Regions from separate parts of the Pseudomonas sp. 20P_3.2_Bac5 genome, predicted to be linked through region 3. Evidence: predicted binding sites of a transcription regulator. Region 3 holds the regulator's gene; each other region holds the start of a gene.
What was found. Region 3 encodes sigma-54, which starts transcription at its own class of promoters, with help from an activator protein. Its sites were predicted from a motif close to ANTGGCATNNANNTTGCTNT; they were not measured.
Positions count from the first base shown of each region.

Region 1: NTD88_RS26355 (circularly permuted type 2 ATP-grasp protein) is a predicted target of sigma-54. The motif match lies at 1,249-1,268, and genes of this name have one in related genera.
Region 2: NTD88_RS03715 (ammonium transporter) is a predicted target of sigma-54. The motif match lies at 1,831-1,850, and genes of this name have one in related genera.

Region 1 is NZ_JANLOA010000133.1:3,802-8,117, reverse strand. Features, by position in the region: gene NTD88_RS26355 (circularly permuted type 2 ATP-grasp protein) at 1-1,216, opposite strand, end outside; gene NTD88_RS26350 (ribonuclease E inhibitor RraB) at 1,417-1,746, opposite strand; gene NTD88_RS26345 (hypothetical protein) at 1,954-2,190, opposite strand; gene NTD88_RS26340 (LTA synthase family protein) at 2,350-4,316, opposite strand, start outside.
Region 2 is NZ_JANLOA010000020.1:67,211-71,526, reverse strand. Features, by position in the region: gene NTD88_RS03720 (DMT family transporter) at 1-329, opposite strand, end outside; gene NTD88_RS03715 (ammonium transporter) at 395-1,714, opposite strand; gene NTD88_RS03710 (hypothetical protein) at 2,118-2,771, shown strand; gene NTD88_RS03705 (TonB-dependent siderophore receptor) at 2,987-4,316, shown strand, end outside.
Region 3 is NZ_JANLOA010000137.1:97,133-101,448, reverse strand. Features, by position in the region: gene NTD88_RS28105 (KdsC family phosphatase) at 1-418, shown strand, start outside; gene lptC (LPS export ABC transporter periplasmic protein LptC) at 427-999, shown strand; gene lptA (lipopolysaccharide transport periplasmic protein LptA) at 986-1,510, shown strand; gene lptB (LPS export ABC transporter ATP-binding protein) at 1,510-2,235, shown strand; gene NTD88_RS28085 (RNA polymerase factor sigma-54) at 2,413-3,906, shown strand; gene hpf (ribosome hibernation-promoting factor, HPF/YfiA family) at 3,988-4,296, shown strand; gene ptsN (PTS IIA-like nitrogen regulatory protein PtsN) at 4,309-4,316, shown strand, end outside.

The sequences.
Region 1 (4,316 bases), on a different contig from region 3:
GCGACAGGGTCGGCTGGGCGATATAGGCCGCCGGGCGGGCCTTGATGCGTTCGGCGAAAGCGGCGATTTCCGCCTTCGTCGACGCCGGCCCCACCAGCATGCCGTAGCCGCCGGAGCCCTGGGTTTCCTTGACCACCAGGTCCGGCAGGTTGGCCAGCACGTGGGAAAGCTCTTCCGGCTTGCGGCATTGCCAGGTAGGCACGTTCTTCAGGATCGGTTCTTCGTCCAGGTAGAAACGGATCATCTCGGTGACGTAGGGATAGACCGACTTGTCATCGGCCACCCCGGTGCCGATGGCGTTGGCCAGCACCACGTTGCCGCAGCGATAGGCCGACAGCAGGCCGGGCACGCCGAGCATGGAGTCGGGGTTGAATGCCAGCGGATCGAGGAAGGCGTCGTCCAGCCGGCGATAGATCACGTCGACCGGCTTGGGGCCGTCGGTGGTGCGCATGAATACCCGCTCGTCGCGAACGAACAGGTCCGCCCCTTCCACCAGTTCCACACCCATCTCGCGAGCGAGAAAGGCGTGTTCGAAGAACGCGCTGTTGAACCGCCCCGGGGTCAGCACCACGACGCTGGGGTTATCCAGCGGACTGGAGCTTTTCAGGGTGTCGAGCAACAGGTTCGGGTAGTGGTCGATCGGCGCGATGCGCTGGGCGGCGAACAGCTCGGGGAACAGCCGCATCATCATCTTGCGGTCTTCGAGCATGTAGCTGACACCGCTGGGCGTGCGCAGGTTGTCTTCGAGGACGTAATAGCTGCCGTCGCTGTCGCGAACCAGGTCGACCCCGGAAATGTGCGCGTAGATGTCGCGGTGCAGGTTCAGGCCCTGCATCGCCAGTTGGTATTGATCGTTGGCCAGAACCTGCTCGGCGGGAATGATCCCCGCGCGGAGGATGCGCTGGTCATGGTAGAGGTCGGCGAGAAACATGTTCAGCGCCTTCACGCGCTGGATACAGCCGCGCTCTACCACCCGCCATTCGCTGGCCGGGATGGCCCGCGGAATGGTGTCGAAGGGGATCAGGCGCTCAGTGCCCTGCTCGTCCCCGTACAGCGTGAAGGTGATGCCGGCGCGGTGGAACAGCAGGTCCGCCTCGCGGCGGCGCTGCGCCACTTGCTCAGGCGGCGTCTGCGCCAGCCAGCGGGCGAATTCCCGATAATGCGGACGGAGCTGACCGTCGGCGGCGTACATCTCATCATAGAACGTGCGAATCATGCCGAACTCCTTGTCACCCGTGCACAGGCACTGTCGCAAAGCCCGTGCCAGCGGAATTAATCCTTTTCAATCAACGGGTTGGGGAAATTCAGAAAAGACGCCGCACCAGACTTGTGCAGCCAGCCCCACGCGAATGGGGCACGCGCTTCATTGCGAAGCGTGTGGGTTCCCGGGATGGCCAGGCCGCCCCGGGGTGCATTTCAGGTTACCGCGCGCTCCTGCTTCACTCCCCAGCCCTGGGCTTCACCGCCCAGTGGCACGACCACGGCTTCGAAATCCTGTTCGAATTCGCCGATGCCACCATAGGTGGCGTACATGATCTTGCTCAGTTCCAGTTGCCAGCCGTCGTCACTTTCATGCACCTGGGCACACAACGACTCACCCCGGAACTTTCCTGCAGCCCTGCGCGCCCGTTCCTCGTCCGGGAATACCGCATAGAACTCGATTGGATGGATTTGTGCGAAGTTGAAACCGCCTTCTTTCATGCGGCGCAATACCGTGCTGCTGATGTCCTCGTACAAGTTGCTCATGAATCGTCCTCCTCAATCACGATGGATAGACTTTCAGTGCTTGCGCACTTACCCCTGGCGCGGGACGCGGGTGGGGTTCTCGAGCGAATGCAGCAATGTTGCGGTAATGAATGTAGCGGTAATGGAAGACCAGGGCCGTCGCCATAACCGACGGCCCTGCATGCAGCGTAGCGGCTGGTGAGGCACAACGCCAGCCAGCCTGTGGATTCAGGTCCGTTCAGTGATGTCGGTGATCTCCACCCCGTTCTGTTCCTTCAGCCACTTCGCGGTCGGACAGTCGGCACGGTCCTGGAAATCATTGAGGTCGAGTTCATCCATGACCGGGAACAGGTGGCCCCTGATCCGCCGCGCTGCGTCTTCAATGCTCGGGCGGTCCGCGGCGGCAAGCAACAACGAAGTGCGTTCGCCCTTCTGGTCCACAAAAGTGATTTCCCACTCTTTCATCTGGCGTGTCCTCGATGGCAGGTACAGGAGTGTTTCCAGCCTGTCTTCCGTTGACCCTCGCCTGCGGACATTGTTCAAGTCGGTTGGCCCGGCGGCGCACCCATAAAAAACCCCGGCCAGGCCGGGGTCTTGTGCAACGAACGGATTACGCCAGAGCGATCAATCCGGGATGCCGTGGACAACACCGGCGGTATTGTCCAGCAGGCTCTTGGTTGCGGTCTGGATGAAGGACTCGAGTTTCTTGAGCATGGCGTCCTGCTCCGGATGCTCGATCAACTCGGCCTTGAACTCGCTGCCCAACTGATAACGGTACAGGCGCGGCGACATGTCCTTGGACTCGATCAACACGCGATCACCCTGGATCAGGCCAACGATCTGCTCGCTGCCCGAAGGCTTGATCATGCCGATGCCCTGATCGCCTTCCGGCAGGTTGAGCAGGTCGCGTCCCCAGCACTGGTGACGGGTTTCGCCACCCAGGCGGCCCATGACGGTCGGCACGATGTCGATCTGGGTGCCAACGGTGTGGTTGCGCTTGCCGAACTTGTCCTGGATGCCCGGAGCGATCAGCAACAGCGGCACGTTGAAACGGCCCAGGTCCAGCTCAGTGACCTGCTGGTTATTGCCGAAGCCATGGTCACCGACGATGACGAACAGGGTTTCCTTGAAGTACGGCTCCTTGCGCGCCTTCTCGAAGAACTGGCCCAGGGCCCAGTCGGAATAACGCATGGCGGTCAGGTGTTCGTCCAGGCGACCATGACCGGTCACCGGCTCAACCGGCAGGTCTTTCGGCAGGGCATACGGGGTGTGGTTGGACAGGGTCTGGAGCAAGGCATAGAACGGCTTCTTGCCATAGTTGTTCGCCAACTCCTGGTTACCGCGGTCGAACATGTCCTGGTCGGACACGCCCCAGGTCGGGTCGGAAAACACCGGATTGACGAAGTCATTACGGCCGATGAAGGTGGTCATGCCCTGGTTGCCGAAGAAACCGGACTGGTTGTCCCAGGCGAAATCACCGTTGTAGACGTAGACGTCGTCGTAGTCCCGGGCGCTGAGCAGCGCGGGCAGGCCCGACAGTTTGTGGCCGCCTTCCGGGGTCTGCATCAGGTATTCGAAGCCCGGCAGGTTGGGGAAGCAGGCCATGGTGGCGAACATGCCTTGGTGGGTATGGGTGCCGTTGGAGAAGAAGCGGTCGAACAGCAGGCCTTCCTCGGCCAGCTTGTCGAAGTACGGGGTGATGTTGCCCGAAGCCCCCAGCGCGCCGACGGAATGGCCGGCGAAACTCTCCATCAGGATGACCACGACGTTCTTGATCGGCAGGGTGTTCTCGGCCGGCGGCGTGAAGTCACGGCGAATCGCGGCGCTGTCGGCGTCGACCAGCTTGTCGCTCGGCGTCAGCAGCATCTGGCGCACCGTGTCCTGGGCGACCTTCTGATCGAGGGTCGACTTCCAGATGTTGTCGCGGTCCTCGGACATGCGGCTCTTGGCCGCGTCGATCAAGGTCAGGGTGCCGTTGAGGCCCAACTGGTTGACGAAGTTCGAGTCGGTGGTGAAGGCATCACCCCAACGCATGGGCGGGCCCTGGCGCAGGGTGCCACGGGCGGCAATCACGGCCACCAGCAGGATCATGAAGAACACCACGCCGCGCACGTACCACGGCGCCACGCTGCGAGCACCGGCGAGGTTGCTCTGGTACTCGCCACGGGGCCGGGTCAGACGGTCGATGCCTTTGAACGCCAGGCTCATCACGATCGTGCCGCCGACCCACGCCAGCAGGTAGCGCACCACCGGGAAGCCGTACCACAGCATGCTGCCGACGGTCTTCGGGTCTTCCTTGATGTACTGGAATACCAGGCCGTTGAGGCGCTGGTGGAACTCGCGGTAGAAGTCCATCTCCACCAGGCCGAGGAACAGCACGATGCTGGAGGTCAGGGTCAGCCACAGGCGGAAGAAACCGCGCGCCGCCATCGCCCGCGCACTGAGGATCGCCAGCAGCAGCGGAATGCTCAGGTACACCACCACCCGCAGGTCGAAACGCAGGCCGTTGAGGAAACCTTCCACGACAGTGGACGACGGCGTATCGCCAACCATGTCGCTGTTGTAGGCCAGCAACGCGAGCCGCACCAGGC
Region 2 (4,316 bases), on a different contig from region 3:
CCTTCCCCCACCAGCTTCAACCCGACAATCCCGCCAACAATCATCAACAGACACAACCCCTTCAGCACCCCCAGCGATTCCCCCAAAAACAGGCTGCCATACACCACCGTCCCCAGCGTGCCGATCCCCACCCATACCGCATACGCCAGGCCCAGCGGCAACTCGCGCACCGAGAGGCTCAGCAGGTAGATGCTCAGCGCCAGGAAAAACCCGCAATACAGGCTTGGCCACAGCCGGGTAAAGCCTTCGGTGCGGGGGATGATCGAGGCGTAGAACACCTCGCACACGCCCGCGAAAATCAGGTAGCCCCATCCATTCAACCCGCCCATCGCACAACTCCCTCAATCCCAATGAAAACGCCGACGCAAGGCGTCGGCGCAGGGTTTTGCCTCACTCAATTCGAGTATTTGTAGCCCACCTCGCCGTGGGCGGAGAGGTCCAGGCCATCGACCTCGGCTTCTTCATCCACACGCAGGCCACCGCACAGCGCTGCCGCCAGCTTGAAGGCGACCCAGCTTGTGACCGCGGAAACGCTGATGCTGAACAGGATCGCGCCGGCGTTGATCGACAACTGTTCCATCAGGCCACGCCCTTCGGCGAAGCCCTGGCCACCAATCGCCGTCAATGCGAACACCGGAGTCAGCAGGCCACCCAGAATGCCGGCCACGCCATGCACGCCGAACACATCGAAGGCGTCGTCCAGGCCGATCATCGGCTTGAGTTTGTCCACCGACCAGACGCACACCGGACCAGCGATCAGGCCCAGCAGGATCGCGCCCATGGGCCCGACATACCCGCACGCCGGGGTGATCGCCACCAGCCCGGCGATGGCGCCGGAGATCGCGCCGAACAGGCTCGGCCGGCCGCGGTGCTGCCACTCGACGAGGATCCAGCCCAGCGCCCCGGCGCAACTGGCGAGCATGGTGTTGACCATCACCAGCATCGCGAAGCCGTTGGCCGCCAGCGCGCAACCGCCGCAGAAGCCCAGCCAGCCGACCCAGAGCATGCAGCCGCCGGTGAAGGTCATGGTCATGTTGTGCGGCGCCAATGCCGAGGTGCCGAAGCCGCGTCGCCGCCCGAGCATCCAGGCCCCGACCAGCGCGGCAATACCGACGTTGAGGTGCACCACGTTGCCGCCGGCAAAATCCTGCACGCCAAGGTTGAACACCCAGCCGCCGCCCCAGGCCATGTGCGCCATGGGGATGTAGTTGATGGTCAGCCAGATCGCCATGAACACCAGCACCGCGCTGAACTTCATGCGTTCGGCGAAGGCGCCGACGATGATCGCCGGGGTGATCGCGGCAAACAGCAGCATGAACAGGAAGTAGAGGTATTCGGGGATGGTGCCGACCACCGTGTCCTTGGTCACGCCGCTCATGAACAGCTTGTCGAGACCGCCGAGCACCGCTTGCAGCGAGCCGCCGTCGGCGAAGGTCAGGCTGTAGCCATAGACGGCGAACAGCACCGCCATCAGCGACGAGGTGCAGAACACCTGCATCATGATCGACAGCACGTTCTTGCTCCGCGCCATGCCGCCATAGAACAGCGCCAGACCCGGCAGCATCATCAACAGCACCACCAGCGAGCACAACGCCACGAAGGCGGTGTCGCCACTGTTGATCGCGGGCGGCGCTTCCTCGGCCAGGGCCGCAGTCGCGCTCAACATCAGGGAAAGGCCCAAGGTACCGCGGACCACAGGTGAAAACCGGATCATTGCCCACTGCCTCCAATCGATGGGGATGCCTGCACCCCGTGCTCGGATGACGGGTCGGCATTCGGGTGCCTCGGGAAGAGCATCCTTCCGCGTGGCTGTTGAGTTGCCCCATGGACAAGGCAATTGGCCTGCCAAGTTCTTCGCTCAGCTTTCATCAAGATTCAAGCAGATGATTTAAAAGACTTTTATTTGAAATTTCGGCGGGAAGACAGTCTTTTTAGTATTTCCCCGAGGGAAAGTTAGTTTCTTTTTGTGCAACTTTTAAGTGCACTTCACCGTGAAGGTGCTTCACTCCGGGCGGCCCGCTTCAGCCTCGTGCACCGCCGCTCGAATTCCCGAGGCAGCCGAAGAGGCATCACCTTGATATCATCGTCCAAAACCAAGGACTGGAGAGTCTTGAGCAATGACTACGAACGTTGATATCGCCGCCACGCTACACCGTAAATATGGCGTGCTGGTCGAGCCCTCCTCGCTGAGCGACGAGGTGGTCCAGCGGCTGGCCAAGAAGATCAACTACCCGCGAATCACGTCCTGGCAAACGCTGAAGGACTGGAGTGACCGGGTGCTCGGCGAAGGCGAGTCCGTGCGTTTTCTGCTTCCGCAGTCGCCAGGCCGCAACACCCATTTCGGCACGCTACGCTTCCTCAGCGAAGAAGCCCGGGAATTGGTCGAGCATATCGCCGAGCGTCAGGTGGACCAGGCGATCGGTCAACTGGAGGAAGCCGAAGAGGACGTCGATTTCGACGATGAAATCGAGGCCGAGGTCGCCGTCTTCGCACCCGGCGCCGCAGAAGTTGAAGCCATTACCTCGAGCGCGCAACGCGGCCTGAATACCTTGCACGCCCTGCTCGAAGAAAGTGACCGCTGGGAGCCGGTGATTGCCGCACGCATCGAGGACCTGCTCAAGCAGCACCGCGGCACAGAAGAAGTGGACACGCTGAGCGTGATGAGCGCGCTGCTGGACCAACTGAACAAGCCGATCAAGGCGATCCGCGAACTGAACGAAAAGCGCTCGGCTGACGTAGCCCGTTCGATGGCTCCCGCCGTAAGCAACTAAGCCAAAACGCCTCCCGCCAGGCCGGGTAATCCGGCCTGGCATCTCTACGCTAGAACCGCGTAACACCCTCTATTCCAAGACATTTTTCTGTCTGACCCATCAAGTTTTCTGGCATACCATCAGTTTAAAAAGTATTTGCAAATGCGAATTACACGCAGATACTATCGCCCGCCTTTCTCGTTGTCCTACAACCTCCCGCCAGGATTTCAAACTCGATGCGTCGCACGATCGTCTCGCTGTGCCTGCTCCACGCCATTCCTTCACTGGCTTTGGCTGCCCAGTCCCCCGAAAACGCCACCGGCAACGTCCAGCTCGACGCGGTGAACATCAACGCCGACGCCGCCGACTACGAGCGCGCCGACGGTCCGGTGCAAGGCTACAAAGCCACCCGTTCCGCCAGCGCGACACGCACCGACACGGCGCTGCACGAAACCCCGCAATCGATCAGCGTGGTGCCGCGGGATGTGCTGGAAGACACCGCGTCCACTCGCCTGCAGGACGCCCTCGACTACGCCGGCGGCGTGGGCCGGGCCAACAACTTCGGCGGCCAGGGGCTGACCACCGTGACGGTGCGTGGCTTCACTACCGGCGAGTACTACCGCAATGGTTTCCCGATGAACCGCGGCTACCCCAACGCCCCGGACGCCAACAGCGTCGAGCGCCTGGAAGTGATTCGCGGCCCCGCCACCAGCCTGTACGGCCGTGGCGATCCTGGCGGCACCTTCAACGTGGTCAGCAAGCAGCCGCTGCCGGAAACCAGAGTCACCCTCGGCAGCCAGTTCGATGACCAGGGCATGCACCGCGCCACCCTCGATGCCACCGGCCCGCTGAACCAGGACGGCAGCCTCGCCTATCGCCTGAACATCCTCGGCGAAGGCGGCGACAGTTTCCGCGACGATGTCGAGAGCGAGCGCTACGAAGTCGCGCCGGTGCTCAGCTGGCAGGTCAACGACGCCACGAAGATCATCTTCGAAGGCGACTTCATGCGGAACAACCACCCGCTGGACCGTGGCCTGACCCGCTACACCACCCAGACCGGCAGCGCCTCGCGTGACACCAACATCTGGGAAAAAGGCAGCGACAACCTGCTGCACAACGACAACGACATGGCCCAGTTGCGTTTCGAACACGCCCTGAACGACAACTGGACCCTCGGCGGCGGCTTCCAGTGGCTGGACGGCACCCTGCAAGGCAACGCCGTCGAAGCCAACGGCGCGCCGGCGGACGGCCGCACCCTGCAGCGCAACTTCAACTGGCGCAAGCTGGACTGGACCGACCGCGATTACCAACTCAACCTCACCGGCCACTTCGACACCGGCGGCTTCGCCCACACCTTGCTGACCGGCGTGGAATACGAAGACTACGACTACCAGTCGATCATCCTGCGTTCGTCCGCCGCCGTCGGCACCTACCCGATCGATATCTACAACCCGGTGCTGGGCCAGCCGCGCCCGGCCCTGACCCGCACCACCACCCACGACCAGGAAAACCTCAAGACCTGGGCCTACTTCCTGCAGGATCAGGTAGCCCTGACCGAGCGTCTCA
Region 3 (4,316 bases):
ATTCAAGACCTTCAATACCCTCGACGGCCAAGGCATAAAGATGCTGATGAACTCGGGCGTGACCACCGCGATCATCAGCGGCCGCAAGACCCCGGTGGTCGAACGCCGCGCGAAGAACCTCGGCATCCCGCACCTGTATCAGGGCCGCGAGGACAAACTGGTGGTGCTGGACGAACTTCTCGGCCAGCTCGGCCTAAGCTATGAAGAGGTCGCCTACCTGGGCGACGACCTGCCCGACCTGCCGGTGATTCGCCGCGTCGGCCTGGGCATGGCGGTCGCCAATGCCGCCGCATTCGTGCGCGAACACGCCCACGGCGTTACCCAGGCCCGCGGCGGTGAAGGTGCGGCTCGCGAATTCTGCGAACTGATCCTGCAAGCCCAGGGCAACCTGGAAGCGGCAAACGCCCATTACCTGTAGAGCCAGCCATGTTCAGCAAGAAAATCCGCAATATCGCGCTGTTCAGCGTGATGGCCGCGCTGCTCGCAGCGGTCGGCTACTGGAATATCGGTCCGGAGAGCTTCCTCGACCAGCCCGTTGCCCAGGTCGACGAAAGCGCTATCGACTACTATGCGATCAACGCCCACAGCGTGCAGTACCTGCCTGACGGCAAGCTGCAATACGAAATGACCGCGGACAAGGTCGAGCACCTCAAGGCCAGCGAAGTCACGTTGCTGACCACGCCCGACCTGCAGATGTATCGCGGCACGGCCTACCCATGGCACGTGCAGAGTGCTCGTGGCGAGGTCAACCCGGACGGCACTGAAGTCGAATTGATCGACTCGGTTCGGGTTGCCCGCACCGACGACCAGAACCGCACAACCATCATTACCTCCAGCCGCATGACGGTATTCCCGCAGAAGCAATATGCGCAAACCGAGCAAGACGTTAGAATCGACGGCGCCGGTGGCGTGACTACGGGCAAGGGAATGAAAGCGTATTTGAAAGACGGCAGGATGGACCTGCTGTCCAACGTAAGAGGACAGTATGAGGCTCGTTAAAACCCTCCCCTTTTTGCTCAGCCTGAGCGCAGCACTGGGAAGCGCGAGTGTCTGGGCCCTGCCTAACGACCGCGATCAACCCATTCGCATCCAGGCCGACGACGCCCAACTGGACGACAAGCAAGGTATCGCCACCTACCGTGGTGACGTGATCATCACTCAAGGTTCGATGATGATCAAAGGCAACACGGTGACCCTGACTCGTGCGCCAAACGGCGACATCGATGTGGTGACGTCGGTGGGCACCCTGGCCTATTTCGAACAGCAGCAGGACGCCGCCAAGCCGGACAAGATGCAAGGCTACGCCAAGCAGATCCAGTACCAGGCACAAAAAGACCTGGTAGTGCTGACTGACCAGGCCAAGGTCGTCAACGCAGGCAACACGACCGAAGGCGAGAAGATCGTCTACAACACCAAGACCCAGGTCGCCACCGCCGGTCGCGGCGGCAAGGTTTCGACGCCACGTCCGCGTATCGACATGGTGATCCAGCCGAAGAAGAAGGCCGAGTAATGGCAACCCTTAAAGCCCAGCACCTGGCCAAGAGCTACAAGAGCCGACAAGTCGTGCGTGACGTCAGCCTGTCGATCGACAGCGGACAGATCGTCGGCCTGCTCGGCCCTAACGGCGCCGGCAAGACCACCTGTTTCTACATGATCGTCGGCCTGGTCCAGGCCGATCAGGGCCGCGTGCTGATCGACGATCTGGACGTCAGCCACCAGCCAATGCACGGCCGCGCACGCGCCGGCATCGGCTACCTGCCCCAGGAAGCCTCGATCTTCCGCAAGCTGTCGGTGGCCGACAACATCATGGCGATCCTGGAGACCCGCAACGAACTGGATCGCGAAGGGCGCCGCAAGGAGCTGGAAAGCCTGCTGCAGGAATTCCACATCAGCCACATCCGCGACAACCTCGGCATGAGCCTGTCCGGCGGCGAGCGTCGTCGCGTGGAAATTGCCCGCGCCCTGGCTACCGCACCGAAGTTCATCCTGCTCGATGAACCCTTCGCCGGTGTCGACCCGATCTCGGTCGGCGACATCAAGCAGATCATCCACCACCTGAAAGCCAAGGGCATTGGCGTTCTGATCACTGACCACAACGTCCGTGAAACGCTGGATATCTGTGAAACCGCTTACATCGTCAACGATGGCCAACTGATCGCCGAAGGCGACTCGGAAACCATCCTGGCCAACCAGCTCGTCAAAGAGGTGTACCTGGGCCACGAGTTCCGTCTGTAGGCTCGCGTATCGGAGTGGTCCGAGCGCTGCGATTCAGCCACGATTGCGGCTTAATTGTTACAGCGCTCTAGGCAAACGCTACAGTTTCAGGCATATATCTTGCTTAGAATTGGCGCCCGCGCGCCCCTGTAGTTGATGGCGCATGCGCGCCGGCGAATAAGGTGTTAAGCCCCAGCCATGAAACCATCGCTCGTCCTAAGAATGGGCCAGCAACTGACGATGACCCCGCAGTTGCAACAGGCTATCCGTTTGCTCCAGCTCTCCACACTGGATCTGCAGCAGGAAATCCAGGAAGCCCTGGAGTCCAACCCGATGCTCGAGCGCCAGGAAGAAGGCGAAGACTTCGACAACAGCGATCCGATGGCCGACAACGCCGAGTCCAAGCCTGTTGCCGAGTCCCAGGAGAGCAGCTTCGAGCAATCCGCGCCGACTGTGGAAAACCTCGAAGAAGGCGAATGGAACGAGCGCATCCCCAACGAACTTCCGGTCGATACCGCCTGGGAAGACATCTACCAGACCAGCGCCAGCAGCCTGCCCAGCAACGACGATGACGAGTGGGACTTCACCACCCGCACATCGGCCGGCGAGAGCCTGCAAAGCCACCTGCTCTGGCAGTTGAACCTGGCACCGATGTCGGACACCGACCGACTGATCGCTGTAACCCTGATCGACTGCATCAACAACCAGGGCTACCTCGACGAGACGCTGGAAGAAGTCTGCGAATCCTTCGACCCTGAACTGGATATCGAACTGGACGAGATCGAAGCCGTCCTGCACCGCATCCAGCAGTTCGAACCCGCCGGTATCGGCGCACGCAACCTGGGCGAATGCCTGTTGCTGCAATTGCGCCAACTGCCCGCCAACACACCGTGGATGGCCGAGGCCAAGCGGCTGGTCAGCGATTACATCGACCTGCTCGGCAGCCGCGACTACAGCCAGTTGATGCGCCGCATGAAGCTCAAGGAAGACGAGCTGCGCCAGGTGATCGAACTGGTCCAGAGCCTGAATCCACGCCCTGGCTCGCAGATCGAGTCGAGCGAACCCGAATACGTGGTTCCCGACGTGATCGTGCGCAAGGACAGCGATCGCTGGCTGGTGGAGCTGAACCAGGAAGCGGTACCGCGCCTGAGGGTCAACCCGCAATATGCCGGCTTCGTACGCCGCGCCGACACCAGCGCCGACAACACCTTCATGCGCAACCAGCTGCAAGAAGCCCGCTGGTTCATCAAAAGCCTGCAAAGCCGCAACGAGACGCTGATGAAGGTGGCGACCCAGATCGTCGAACACCAGCGCGGCTTCCTCGACCATGGCGACGAGGCGATGAAACCGCTGGTACTGCACGACATCGCTGAAGCAGTGGGCATGCACGAATCGACGATTTCCCGGGTCACCACGCAGAAATACATGCACACGCCCCGCGGAATCTATGAGCTGAAGTACTTTTTCTCCAGCCACGTCAGCACCTCCGAAGGCGGTGAATGCTCGTCCACAGCGATCCGCGCAATCATCAAAAAACTGGTTGCCGCGGAAAATCAGAAAAAGCCATTGAGTGACAGCAAGATCGCTGGTTTACTGGAGGCACAAGGCATCCAGGTAGCACGTCGCACCGTCGCCAAGTACCGCGAATCCCTCGGCATCGCACCGTCGAGTGAGCGCAAGCGATTGATGTGACCTTCCCTGAGGTGTGCCATCGCAATTCAGTGGCAGGCGCAACACCTGCCTCTTTATGCACGGCAACAAAGGAGAAGCAGTATGCAAGTCAACATCAGTGGACATCATGTAGAAGTCACTCCGCCGCTGCGCGACTATGTCGAGCAGAAGCTCAAGCGTGTAGCAAGTCATTTCGACAAGATCACCAATGTGCAGGTGATCATGAAGGTCGAGAAACTCCAGCAGAAAGTGGAGGCCACCCTGCAGATTCCCGGTGGTGAAGTGGTAGCAAACGCCGAAGATGCAGACATGTATGCCGCGATCGACTCCTTGGCCGACAAGCTCGACCGTCAACTGAAAAAACACAAGGAAAAACAGCAAAGCCTGCTGCAAGGTACGGCTGCACGCTGATCCCCCTCATCCATGATCCG